2 regions of the Streptomyces xiamenensis genome follow, and region 1 is predicted to be linked to the other one. Evidence: riboswitches for the same ligand, from Rfam matches in the RefSeq annotation. Region 1 holds a riboswitch; the other holds the start of a gene.
The links. Region 1 has a riboswitch for glycine ahead of gcvT (glycine cleavage system aminomethyltransferase GcvT). Riboswitches for the same ligand answer to the same signal wherever they lie in the genome.

Region 1 (6,075 bases):
CGCAGCGCGCTGTGCGCGTCCCGGGTGCGGCCGCGTCCGGCGGCCAGCCGGGCCTCCACCCCGGGAGCGAACCGGCGCCGCCGTACCGGCCCGAGCGTGATGTCCGACAGCCCGATGGCGTGCCACGCCGCGGTGGAGGCCGCCTCGAGCAGCGTCCGGTCACCGGTCGTCAGGGCCAGTTCGTCCAGTGCCTCGGTGACCTCCGAGCGGGCCCGGTAGCGTGCCACGCGGTGCTCGCGCGTCTCCCGTTGTCCGTCGCGGATGTCCTGGACGAACAGCCAGTGCAGCTCGCGGTAGCGCAGGACTGCCTTCAGCAGGCGGCTCACCTGGGCGCGTACCTCCCGGTCGTGCTCGCGCCGCCGGGCCCGCCGCTCGATCCACTGCTGGGTGAAACCGGTCAGCCCCACGCCCGCCAGCGTTCCCGCCACGGCGACGATGCTCGCCCACATACCCCCACCCCCTCGCGGCGGCCCGGCGGCCGCCCCGCGCGTCACGGTAGCCGGTACCGGTCGCGTCGCCCACCGGAGCCCGCGTGGGGCCCCGGTGAGGGGGCGGACGCGTGCGGGCGGCCCGCACAGGGGAGGCCCCCGACCCGTGACGGGTCGGGGGCCTCGCGCTTCCGGATTCCTTCCGGCCGGGACAAGGGGACATGGCTGCTGGTCGCCCGGATGCCCGCACGGATACCCGTCGGTGGGACGGCGCGTCCGGGACGGTGCGGGCCGGCGCGGTGCTGGGCGTCCGGCGTCAGCTGCCGTTCTCGGCCTGGAACATCCAGTGGTGCTTCTCCAGCTCCTTCACCAGGGCGATCAGGTTGTCCTCGGTGACCCGGTCGACCTCGCCCACCGCGACCATGCGATCGCGCATGCGGACGATGCAGGAGCCCAGCGCCTGGGTCAGGATGTCGACCGCCTCGGTGTCCGGCAGCCAGCCCTCGGGGACGGTGGCGATCCCGCTGCTGCCCGCGACGGTGGCGGCGCGGCCGTCGGGGCTGATGCCCAGGGCGGAAGCGCGTTCGGCCACGATGTCGGAGTGGGCGCGGGCGGTCTCCACGACGTCGTCCAGCTGGAGGTGCACGGTGCGGAAGCGAGGTCCGATCACGTTCCAGTGGACCTGTTTGGCCACCAGGGACAGATCGATGATGTCCGCCAGCGCGCCCTGCAGGGCGTCTGCGACGACCTTGAGCGCGGGCTCGGGCAGTGTGCTCTTCACGGCATACATGAATCGTCCACTTTCATCCGAATGTGCGGCTTTCCTCTCACGGTACCCCTGCTACCCGCACCCGGCAGCGCAAACCGCGATGGCAGCATGAACGTCATGACTGCCGCCGGAATCCGCTTCGCGACCGCCGAGGATCTGCCCGCGGTGTGCGCCGTGGTCAACCACTACATCGAGACCACCGCCGCCAACTTCCGCACCGAGCCGCAGCAGCCGCACGAGTGGCTGGAGCAGTGGGAGCGGGGGCACCGTACCCACCCCTGGCTGGTGGCCGAGGTGGACGGCGAGGTCGCCGGAATCAGCTACGCGTTCCCCTGGAAGGCGCGCGCCGCCTACGCGTGGACCGTGGAGTGCGCCGTCTACCTGGCGCCCGGGCAGCACGGGCGGGGCCTGGGCCGGGCGCTGTACGAGCGGCTGTTCGCGCTCCTCAGCGAGCAGGGGTTCCACTCGGTGATCGCCGGGGTCGCCCTGCCCAACCCGGCCAGCGAGGGGCTGCACCGGTCGCTGGGGTTCCGGCAGGTGGGGACGTTCCGGGAGAACGGCTACAAGATGGGGTCCTGGCGCGATGTGAGCTACTGGCAGCGGCCGCTGGCGGCGCACTCCGGCGCGCCGGCCCCGACCGCGCCGGCCCCGACCGCGCCGGTGCCCGCCGCTCAGGAGGCGGTGGGCGCCGAGTAGAAGGGGCGGGCCCTGGCGCGCAGCCACAGGGCGACCGGATCGTACGCGTCCGCCATGGCCACCGTGGCCACCGCGAGCCCGTCCGGGACGGCCTCGACGGCCCGTGCCATCATCCGGCGCACCGACTCCGCCGCCTCCCCCGGATCGTCCACCTCCAGGCCGATCACCAGGTAGGCGCTGCCCACGGCGGGCCGCACCCAGCCGCGCCGCAGGCTGCGCAGCACGGGGGTACGGCGTGCCTCGTCGGCGAGCCGCCGGTAGAAGGGCTCCGCGGGCGCGGTCGGCTCGGTGATCACCAGCGGGCCGGCCGGCAGCCGGTCCAGGCCGCCGGCGATCCGGCGCAGATCGGCCCAGGGGACGCCGAGGCCGCCGCCGGGGGTGTGCGGGTTGAGCCACAGCCCCCAGTGGTCGGGGTACAGGGCGGCGGCGATGTCCCGGCCGCCGATCACCTCGTGGTCCCGGGGCCAGCCGCTGGCGGCCAGCTCGGCGGGCGAGGTGACGGCCGGCGCGTAGCCGTGGCCGGCGACCTCGACGCTGCCGTACTGGGCGTCCGGGTCGCCGGGCCGGCCGTGCCACAGCAGCATCCACACCTCGCCGTGCGCGAGCGCGCCCAGCAGCGTCTCGTAGATGTCCGGGCGGTCGGCCGTCACCCGGGGAAGCAGTTCCTCGATCGCCCCCTGGGCTTCGGTCATGCGTCCCGCCGGTAGAACGGCTGCACGCTGTGGCGCAGCCAGTCCACGACGGGGTCGGTCACCGCGTCCAGCAGCACCAGCTGGACCGGCCAGGGCACCGCGCCGCGCGCCAGGGCGCGGCCCAGCGCGTCGTGGCTGCCGATCCGGTACTCCTCGGCCAGTGCGTCCAGCTCCAGGCCGATGAACAGCGCCGGGGCGCCGCCCTCCGCGCTGGCCAGGCCACGCCGCGCGGTGCGCACGTACGGCAGCGCGGACAGCTCGCCGGCCGCCGCCGCCAGGAAGTCGACGGGCTCCTGCTGCCAGTCCGGCTCGAACAGGCGCATCCGGGCGCCGGAGGGCGCCCCGGGCACGCGCTCGCCCGGGGTGTCCCGGCACAGCTGGGCCACGCCTTCCGGCGGGACCGGGACGCCGACGGTGCCGCCCGGGTTGACGGCGAGGCCGGCCTGCGGCGGCAGTCCGCGGGCGAACTCCTTGACGGGGGCGACGGTGAAGGACATGTGGGTGCCGACCACGAGCCGGAACTGTTCCGCGGAGCTGAAGACCGGGACGTACACCCCGCCGTCCAGCTCGATCGTCGGCAGGTCCAGGCTGCGGCTGTCCGGGCCGCCGCCCTCCGGCAGCGGCACCCACACCGGGCTGCGGCCCAGCACCTGGAGCAGCCGCGGCGCGGCGTCCGGCACGCCGACCGAGGCGGCCAGCGCGTGCTCCAGCTCATTGCCCGGCCAGCCGCCCCCGCCGGCCGCCCCCGTGTCGACGCCGCCGTCCTGCCCGGGCGCGGAGCCCTGCCAACGCTCGTTCATCTCGTCCCACCACCATCTGATCCGGATCTGTAGGGCACCCTAATGGCTCAGTGCAGGCCGTCATGCGATGATGAGCCGCACAACAACCGCAGGACAATCGAACAATGGCCGTTCGACCACGCGCGGGAGAGTTCCCGGTCCAGCACCGGGGCGCCGAAGGAGCAAGTCCTCCCTTGAATCTCTCAGGCCCCGATACCGCGCGCGGAAGGCGAATCTGAAAAGCGGGCCCCCGAACGGGCCCCACCCACGGTGCAAGCCGCAAGGCGAACCTCTCAGGTGCCGATGACAGATGGGGAGGGCGAGCCGTATCCGCGCGACCGCGCACCGCCCGCCGCCCGTACCCTCTGGAGCCACCTCATGACGTCCCGTATCACCGCGCTCGACGCCCTCCACCGCGAGCTGGGCGCCACCATGACCGACTTCGCCGGGTGGCAGATGCCGCTGCGGTACGGCAGTGAGCGCGCCGAGCACCAGGCGGTGCGCACCGCCGCCGGCCTGTTCGACCTCTCCCACATGGGCGAGATCGCGGTCACCGGGCCGCACGCCGGGCGGCTGCTGGACCACGCGCTCGTCGGCAAGCTGTCGGCGCTGGCGGTGGGCCGAGCCCGGTACACGATGATCTGCGACGCCGAGGGCGGCATCCTGGACGACCTGATCGTCTACCGGCTGGCGGACGAGCACTACATGGTGGTCGCCAACGCCGCCAACGCGCAGACCGTGCTGGACGCGCTGACCACCCGCGGCGAGGGCTTCGAGGCCCAGGTGCGGGACGACCGGGACGCGTACGCGCTGATCGCCGTGCAGGGCCCGGCCTCGCCCGCGATCCTGGGCTCGCTCACCGACGCCGACCTGGCCGGCCTGAAGTACTACGCGGGCCTGCCGGGCACCGTCGCGGGCCGGCCCGCGCTGATCGCCCGCACCGGGTACACCGGCGAGGACGGCTTCGAGCTGTTCGTCGCGCCGCGGGACGCCGAGCCGCTGTGGCGGGCCCTGACGGAGGCGGGCGCCCCGTACGGTCTGGTGCCCTGCGGCCTGTCCTGCCGCGACACGCTGCGCCTGGAGGCGGGGATGCCGCTGTACGGGCACGAGCTGACCGCCGCGACCACCCCCTTCGACGCGGGGCTCGGCCGGGTGGTGAAGTTCGACAAGGACGGCGATTTCGTGGGCCGGGCGCCGCTGGAGGCGGCGGCCGAGCGGGCGCAGAGCGACCCGCCGCGCCGCCTGGTCGGCCTGGTCGGCGCGGGCCGCCGGGTGCCGCGGGCCGGCTACCAGGTGGTGGACGGGGCGGGCACGGTGATCGGCGAGGTCACCTCCGGCGCCCCCTCCCCCACCCTGGGTTCGCCGATCGCCATGGCATACGTGGACGCCGCGCACGCCGCGCCCGGCACCGACGGGGTCGCGGTGGACATCCGCGGCGCCCGGGAGCCGTTCGCGGTCGTGGCGCTGCCCTTCTACCGGCGCGAGAAGTAACGTGCCGGGGCGCCGCCCCGGCACCGCGCCCCCACCCGTACGCCGCGCCCCCTCATCCCCCGCTTTCCTCCCGCATTGTCACCATCGAGGAGAATCGATCCCATGAGCAACCCTGTCGAGCTGCGCTACAGCAAGGAACACGAGTGGCTGTCGGCCGTCCAGGACGGTGTCGCCACGGTCGGCATCACCGCCTACGCCGCCGACGCGCTGGGCGATGTCGTCTTCGTCCAGCTCCCGGAGGTCGGCGACACGGTCACCGCCGGTGAGAGCTGCGGCGAACTGGAGTCCACCAAGTCGGTCAGCGACCTCTACTCCCCGGTCACCGGTGAGGTCACCGAGATCAACGGCGCGGTGAGCGACGATCCGGCGCTGGTGAACTCCGCCCCCTTCGAGGGTGGCTGGCTGTTCAAGGTCCGCATCGACGGCGAGCTGCCCGGCGACCTGCTGGACGCCGACGGCTACGCCGCCTTCACCCAGGGCTGAGGGGAGCCGCTGTCATGTCGTCCGTACTGAACCAGTCCCTGCACGAGCTGGACCCGGAGGTCGCCGCCGCCGTCGACGCGGAGCTGCGCCGCCAGCAGTCCACCCTGGAGATGATCGCCTCGGAGAACTTCGCCCCGGTGGCGGCGCTCGAGGCGCAGGGCTCCGTGCTCACCAACAAGTACGCCGAAGGGCTCCCGGGGCGCCGCTACTACGGCGGCTGTGAGCACGTCGATGTCATCGAGAACCTGGCCCGCGACCGCGTCAAGGCGCTGTTCGGGGCGGAGGCGGCCAATGTGCAGCCGCACTCGGGTGCCTCCGCGAACGCCGCCGCGATGGCCGCGCTGATCAAGCCCGGCGACACCATCATGGGCCTGGACCTGGCGCACGGTGGGCATCTCACCCACGGGATGAAGATCAACTTCTCCGGCCGGCTGTACAACGTCGTGCCCTACCACGTCGCCCCGGGCACCGGCCTGGTCGACATGGACGAGGTCGCGGCGCTCGCCGCCGAACACCGGCCGCAGCTGATCATCGCCGGCTGGTCCGCGTACCCCCGGCAGCTGGACTTCGCCGCCTTCCGCCGCATCGCCGACGAGGTCGGCGCGCTGCTCATGGTCGACATGGCGCACTTCGCCGGCCTGGTGGCCGCCGGACTGCACCCCAGCCCCGTCCCGCACGCGGACGTGGTGACCACCACCACGCACAAGACGCTCGGCGGCCCGCGCGGCGGAGTGATC
Region 2 (6,075 bases), 4.2 Mb from region 1:
TCACGGCGCTGGCGGCGTTGGTGCCGTGCGCCGAGGAGGGGATCAGGCACACGGTGCGCTGCGGGTCACCGTTCGCGCGGTGGTAGGCGCGCACCGCGAGCAGCCCGGCCAGCTCGCCCTGCGACCCGGCGTTGGACTGCAGCGAGACCTTGTCGTAACCGGTGATCTCGGCGAGCCCGTCCTCCAGTTCGCGGATCAGGGTGCGGTAGCCCTCGGCCTGCTCGATCGGCGCGAACGGGTGCAGCGCGGCGAACTGCGGCCAGGTGACCGGCTCCATCTCGACGGTGGCGTTGAGCTTCATGGTGCACGAGCCCAGCGGGATCATGCCGCGGTCCAGCGCGTAGTCCCGGTCGGCCAGACGCCGCAGATAGCGCAGCATCGCGGTCTCGGAACGGTGCTGGTGGAACACCGGGTGGCTGAGGTACTCGTCGGTGCGCAGCAGCGCGCCGGGCAGCGCGTCCGGCGTCGCGGCGTCCAGCGCGTCGATGTCGGTGTGCGCGCCGTCCACGCCGAAGGCGGCCCACACGGCGGCCAGTTCCGCGCGGGTGGTGGTCTCGTCGCAGGCGATGCCGACCAGGTCGGACCCGTCCTGGCGCAGATTGACGCCCGCCTCGCGGGCGGCGGCCACGATCTGCTCCGCGCGGCCCGGAACCCGGGCGGTGACGGTGTCGAAGAACGCCCCGTGCACCACCTCGACGCCGCCCGCGCGCAGCCCGGCGGCCAGCAGCGCGGCGTAGCGGTGGGTGCGGCGCGCGATGTCCGCCAGCCCCTGGGGGCCGTGGTACACGGCGTACATGCCGGCCATCACGGCCAGGAGCACCTGCGCCGTACAGATGTTGCTGGTGGCCTTCTCCCGGCGGATGTGCTGCTCGCGGGTCTGCAGCGCCAGCCGGTAGGCGCGCTTGCCGTCCGCGTCCCGGGAGACGCCCACCAGGCGTCCCGGCAGGCTGCGGGCGTACGCCTCGCGGACCGCCATGTAGCCGGCGTGCGGGCCGCCGAAGCCCATCGGCACGCCGAACCGCTGGCTGGTGCCCACCGCGATGTCCGCGCCCAGCTCGCCCGGCGAGGCGAGCAGGGTGAGGGCGAGCAGATCCGCGGCGACGGTGACGACCGCCCCCAGCTCGTGGGCGCGCTCGATGACCGGGCGCGGGTCGCGCACCGCGCCGCCGGTCCCCGGGTACTGGAGCAGGACGCCGAAGATCCCGCGCTCGGCGGCCTCCCGCGGGATGCCCTCGGTCAGGTCGGCGACCACCACCTCGACCCCGGTGGGCTCGGCGCGGGTGCGCAGCACGGCGACGGTCTGCGGCAGGGTGTCGGCGTCGACCAGGAAGACGCCCTGCTTGACCTTGCCCACCCGCCGCGACAGCGCCATGGCCTCGGCGGCGGCGGTGCCCTCGTCCAGCAGCGAGGCGCCGGCGGTGGGCAGCCCGGTGAGCTCGGAGACCACGGTCTGGAAGTTCAGCAGGGCCTCCAGGCGGCCCTGGGAGATCTCCGGCTGGTAGGGCGTGTACGCCGTGTACCAGGCGGGGTTCTCCATGACGTTGCGCAGGATGACCGGCGGGGTGAACGTGCCGTAGTAGCCCAGGCCGATCATGGAGGTCAGGACCTGGTTGCGGTCGGCCAGCGCGCGCAGTTCGGCCAGCACGGCGGCCTCCGAACGGGCCTGCGGCAGCCGCAGCGGTCCGGAGCCGGCGATGGAGGCGGGCACGGCGGCCGAGGTCAGCTCGTCGAGGGAGCCGAAGCCGACCTGGGCGAGCATCTTCGCCCGGTCGGTGGCGTCGGGGCCGATGTGGCGGGCCGCGAACGGCGAGCCGTGCTCCAGTGCGCTGAGCGGGAGTGGGCGTTCGGACATCTGGGGGCCTCCTGGTCGCTGGGACCCGCAACCACCGGGCGGTGCCTGCTGCGGCCTCCCCCTCTGTCATGTCGACCTGAGAGCTTCACCGCGCCGCCGCCCCGTCGGGCGTTGGCACGGCTTTCACCGTCGGTGAGGGCGGGGCCGGGACGGATGTCCGGCCGTCACCCTGCTTTCCAGAGTGGTTTCGCCCGTGCGGTACGGGGGCCTGAGAGATTCCGGGGAGGATTTGCTCCTTCGGCGCCGCCGGCCACAGGACCGGTGGACTCTCCCGCACGAGGTCGTCAACCGTTTTCGAGCCTACCAGCGGCCTTCGGGCTGCGAACATGGAGAGGGAGCCCCGCTCCCGGTGCCGGTGGACTCGACTGGCCGACTCCGGGTATGTGCCGTTACGTGAAGGCGAAGGGGCGTGCGGCCCGGCAGTGATGAACCGTGGGAGGAACCGTGCAGACCGATATCGATCCCCGCAGCCTGATCGGACGCAAGGCGTTCGACCGGAACGGAGCAAAGATCGGCACGGTGGACGAGGTCTATCTGGATGACGCGACCGGTGCACCCGAATGGGCGGCTGTGCGCACCGGACTCTTCAGCCGGGACGCGTTCGTGCCCCTGGAGCCCAGCGAGCTGGTCGAGGAGTCCCTGCGGGTGCCCTTCGACCGGGCGCTGATCAAGGACGCGCCGGACTTCGGGGTGGGGCGGCACCTCTCCCCCGAGCAGGAGCTGCAGCTGTACCACCACTACGGTCTCGACGTGCCGATGGCGGCGCCCGAGGATGACGCCACGCCGCCCGATCAGGACTTCGGCCGGCTGGCCTCGCCGCCGGACGAGGAGCGCTGAGGGCCGCCGGTCAGCGGCAGCGGGCCGGAGCGGCTGAGCTCCGGATCGTCCACCGCGAAAGTCCGCACCCGGCCCGGCGCGGAGCCCGGCGTCTCGAACCGCACGGTGACCCGCCCGACGCCGCTGCCCTGCACCCAGCCGGGGCCGTGCCCGGTGTGCTCCACGTCCAGGCCGGGAAGCCACCGGCGGTCGGGGGCCGGCCCGGCCTCCGGGGCGGCCCCGGCGGGGTCCGCCCGCTCGGGCGCGCTGTCACCGCCGTCCTCCTCGCCCTCGGCCCTCGCGCCCGCCTGCGCGAACAGATCCTCCTGGGTGAAATCCGCCAGTCCGGTGACGCCCACCCCCAGCAGCCGGACACCGTTGGTGGTGTCCACCCCCTCCAGCAGCCGCGCGGCCAGCTCCCGCACCACCGCCGGATCGTCGGTGGGCCCGCGCAGCGTGTCCGAGCGGGTCAGGGTGGAGAAGTCGTGGCTGCGTACCTTCAGCACCACGGTGCGCCCGGAGCGGCCGTGCTCGCGCAGCCGCCGTACGCACCGCTCGGCCAGCCGGTCCACCTCGTGGCGCACCCGGGCCCGGTCGGTGAGGTCCACGTCGAAGGTGTCCTCCACCGAGACCGATTTGGCGTCGCGCTCGGCGACCACCGGACGGTCGTCGATTCCCAGGGCCATCGCGTGCACCCCGCCGCCGTGCGCGGTGCCCAGCAGGCGCAGCAGCTCCGTCTCACCGGCCCGCACCACGTCGCCCACGGTGCTGATCCCGGCCCGGCGCAGCACGCCGTCGGTGGCCGGGCCGACCCCGGGCAGGGTACGGACCGGCAGCGGGGCCAGCAGGTCCCGCTCGGTGCCGGGCACGATCAGCTCCAGCCCGTCCGGCTTGGCCCGCTCCGAGGCGATCTTGGCGAGCATCTTGGAACCGGCCAGGCCCACCGAGCCGCTCAGTGTGGTGGCCACCCGGATCCGGGCGCGCAGTGCGTGCCCCACCGCCTCGGCCTCGGCGGCGGTGTGCGCCGTGCCGCCGGCCACCAGATCGACGAACGCCTCGTCCAGGCTCAGCGGCTCCACCAGCGGGGACAGTTCCCGCAGCAGTCCCATCACGGTCTCGCTGACCGAGCGGTAGACATCGAAGCGCGGATACAGATAGGCGGCGTTCGGGCAGCGCCGTCTGGCCTGGCCCATCGGCATGGCCGAGTGCACCCCGAACCGCCTGGCCTCGTAGGAGGCGGTGGCCACCACGCCGCGCGGCCCGAGCCCGCCGACGATCACCGGCTTGCCGCGCAGCGACGGCTTGGCCGCCTGCTCGACCGAGGCGTAGAAGGCGTCCATGTCGAGGTGCAGGATCGTCGGCTGGCCTCTCACTCTCCCGATGGTGCCCCACGGGTCTGACAATCCCCGGGAGCGGACGGGATCAGCGGGCTCCGCGCTGTCGGCGCCTGGCCAGTTCGTCGGAGGGGTGGCCCGCGCCGCCGACGGCTTCCCCGGTGTCCACCCGCTCTGCCTGGAGCCGGGCGAGGGCCGCCTCGACATCGCCCCACACCGCGCCGACCGCGATCCCGAAGACGCCCCGGCCGCCGCGCAGCAGCTCGGCCAGTTCCTCGGGGGACTCGCAGCGGTAGACGGTGGCCCCGTCGCTCATCAGGGTCAGCCCGGCCAGCTCCGCCAGGTCGGCGGAGCGCAGGGCGCGCACCGCCGTACGGATGCTCTGCAGGGAGACCCCGGCGTCCAGCAGCCGCTTGACGATCTTGAGCACCAGGATGTCCTGGAAGCTGTACAGCCGCTGGGTGCCCGAACCGTGTGCCGGGCGGATGCTGGGCTGCACCAGCTGGGTGCGGGCCCAGTAGTCGAGCTGGCGGTAGGTGATCCCGGCGGCGGCGCAGGCGCTGGGGCCCCGGTAGCCCAGGCGCTCGCGCCCGGTGCCCTGCCCCTGGGGGGTGGCCGGCGCCCGCAGGGGTTGCCGCGGCGGTACGCCCGGCAGCGGGGAGATCCCGCCCACCGCCGTACCCTCGCCGTTACCTGTCACGCCGGCCTCCGTTCCGCACGCCCCGACCGTGCCCTCGCCACTCACCGCGTGTGACGATGAGCACGCGCACAGCGCTCCTCCCAAGACATGCCCCACAGACGCTAAGCATGCACACTCAGCGCGTCAACGATCGCCACACCGGCTACTGATTGCTGGAGCCGAAGTCCTCGGGAGAGATCTGGTCCAGGAACTCCCGGAACCGTTCCACCTCGTCCTCCTGCTCGTCGGGGATGATGATCCCCGCATCGTCCAGCACCCCGTCACTGCTGTAGATGGGGGTACCCACGCGCAGCGCGAGCGCTATGGCGTCGGAGGGCCGGGCGCTGACCTCGACGCCGCTGGCGAACACGAGCTCGGCGTAGAAGACACCGTCGCGCAGATCGGTGATCCGCACGGCGGTGAGTTCCTGCCCGATCGCCTCGAGCACGTTCTTCAGCAGGTCGTGCGTCAGCGGCCGGGCAGGGGCCAGCCCCTGCTGGGCGAAGGCGATCGCGGTGGCCTCCCCGGGGCCGATCCAGATGGGGAGGTAGCGATCGCCGTCCACTTCACGGAGGAGCACGATGGGCTGGTTGTTGGGCAATTCGACCCTGACACCCACGACGTCGAGCTGGTTCACACATCAACCCTAGGTCGTGACCGGGGCATTTGGATAGTCGAGAACCGCCGCGCGGCGCCGTGCGCTCTCCGTGAGCCGTCACCCACCGTACTGGCCGGTGAAGAAGACCAGACGGTATTTACCGATCTGCACCTCGTCACCGTGCGCGAGCACCGCCGAGTCGATGGGCTCCCGGTTGACATAGGTGCCATTGAGGCTGCCCACGTCGAAACACGAGAAACCGCCTTCCGGACGGCGGCGGAACTCCACATGGCGGCGGGAGACCGTCACATCGTCCAGGAAGATGTCGCTCTGCGGGTGGCGGCCCGCGGTGGTGAGGTCACCGTCCAGCAGGAAGCGGCTGCCGGAGTTCGGCCCGCGCCGCACCACCAGCAGGGCCGAGCCCGGCGGCAGCGCGTCCACGGCGGCCTGGGCCTCCGGGGAGAGCGCGGGCATCACCGCGTGCTGACCGGTGATCTCGGAGTCGTACGCCTCCAGACCGGAGATCGAGATGGTGGAGGTCGTCTCCGAGGAGCCCTCCACGCCCGGCCGCAGCGGGTTGCCGCACTGCGAGCAGTAGCGGCTGGACGGGGCGTTGCGCGAGCCGCAGCGCCCGCAGGGCGTGCCGGCGGCCTGCGCCGCGGGAGCCTGGGAGCCTATGCCGCCGGCCTGGCCGTCCACCTCGTCACGGAACAGCGGGCGCCCCGCCTCCGTCGCGGGCGCCCCCGCAGGCTGCTCGCCACGGCGGGCATGAGGCCGTGCGGCACTGTGCGAGCCA

Region 2: another riboswitch for glycine. It lies ahead of gcvP (aminomethyl-transferring glycine dehydrogenase); the one in region 1 lies ahead of gcvT (glycine cleavage system aminomethyltransferase GcvT).

The regions. Positions count from the first base shown of each region.
Region 1 is NZ_CP009922.3:4,586,065-4,592,139, reverse strand. It holds gene SXIM_RS21295 (hypothetical protein) at 1-449, opposite strand, end outside; gene SXIM_RS21290 (Dps family protein) at 745-1,218, opposite strand; gene SXIM_RS21285 (GNAT family N-acetyltransferase) at 1,315-1,893, shown strand; gene SXIM_RS21280 (enhanced serine sensitivity protein SseB C-terminal domain-containing protein) at 1,869-2,585, opposite strand; gene SXIM_RS21275 (enhanced serine sensitivity protein SseB) at 2,582-3,385, opposite strand; glycine riboswitch at 3,499-3,593, shown strand; glycine riboswitch at 3,595-3,684, shown strand; gene gcvT (glycine cleavage system aminomethyltransferase GcvT) at 3,743-4,855, shown strand; gene gcvH (glycine cleavage system protein GcvH) at 4,958-5,338, shown strand; gene SXIM_RS21260 (serine hydroxymethyltransferase) at 5,353-6,075, shown strand, end outside.
Region 2 is NZ_CP009922.3:338,267-344,341, forward strand. It holds gene gcvP (aminomethyl-transferring glycine dehydrogenase) at 1-1,852, opposite strand, end outside; glycine riboswitch at 2,039-2,136, opposite strand; gene SXIM_RS01435 (PRC-barrel domain-containing protein) at 2,285-2,689, shown strand; gene SXIM_RS01440 (DNA polymerase IV) at 2,644-4,041, opposite strand; gene SXIM_RS01445 (MerR family transcriptional regulator) at 4,091-4,702, opposite strand; gene SXIM_RS01450 (bifunctional nuclease family protein) at 4,845-5,318, opposite strand; gene SXIM_RS27900 (FHA domain-containing protein) at 5,397-5,978, opposite strand.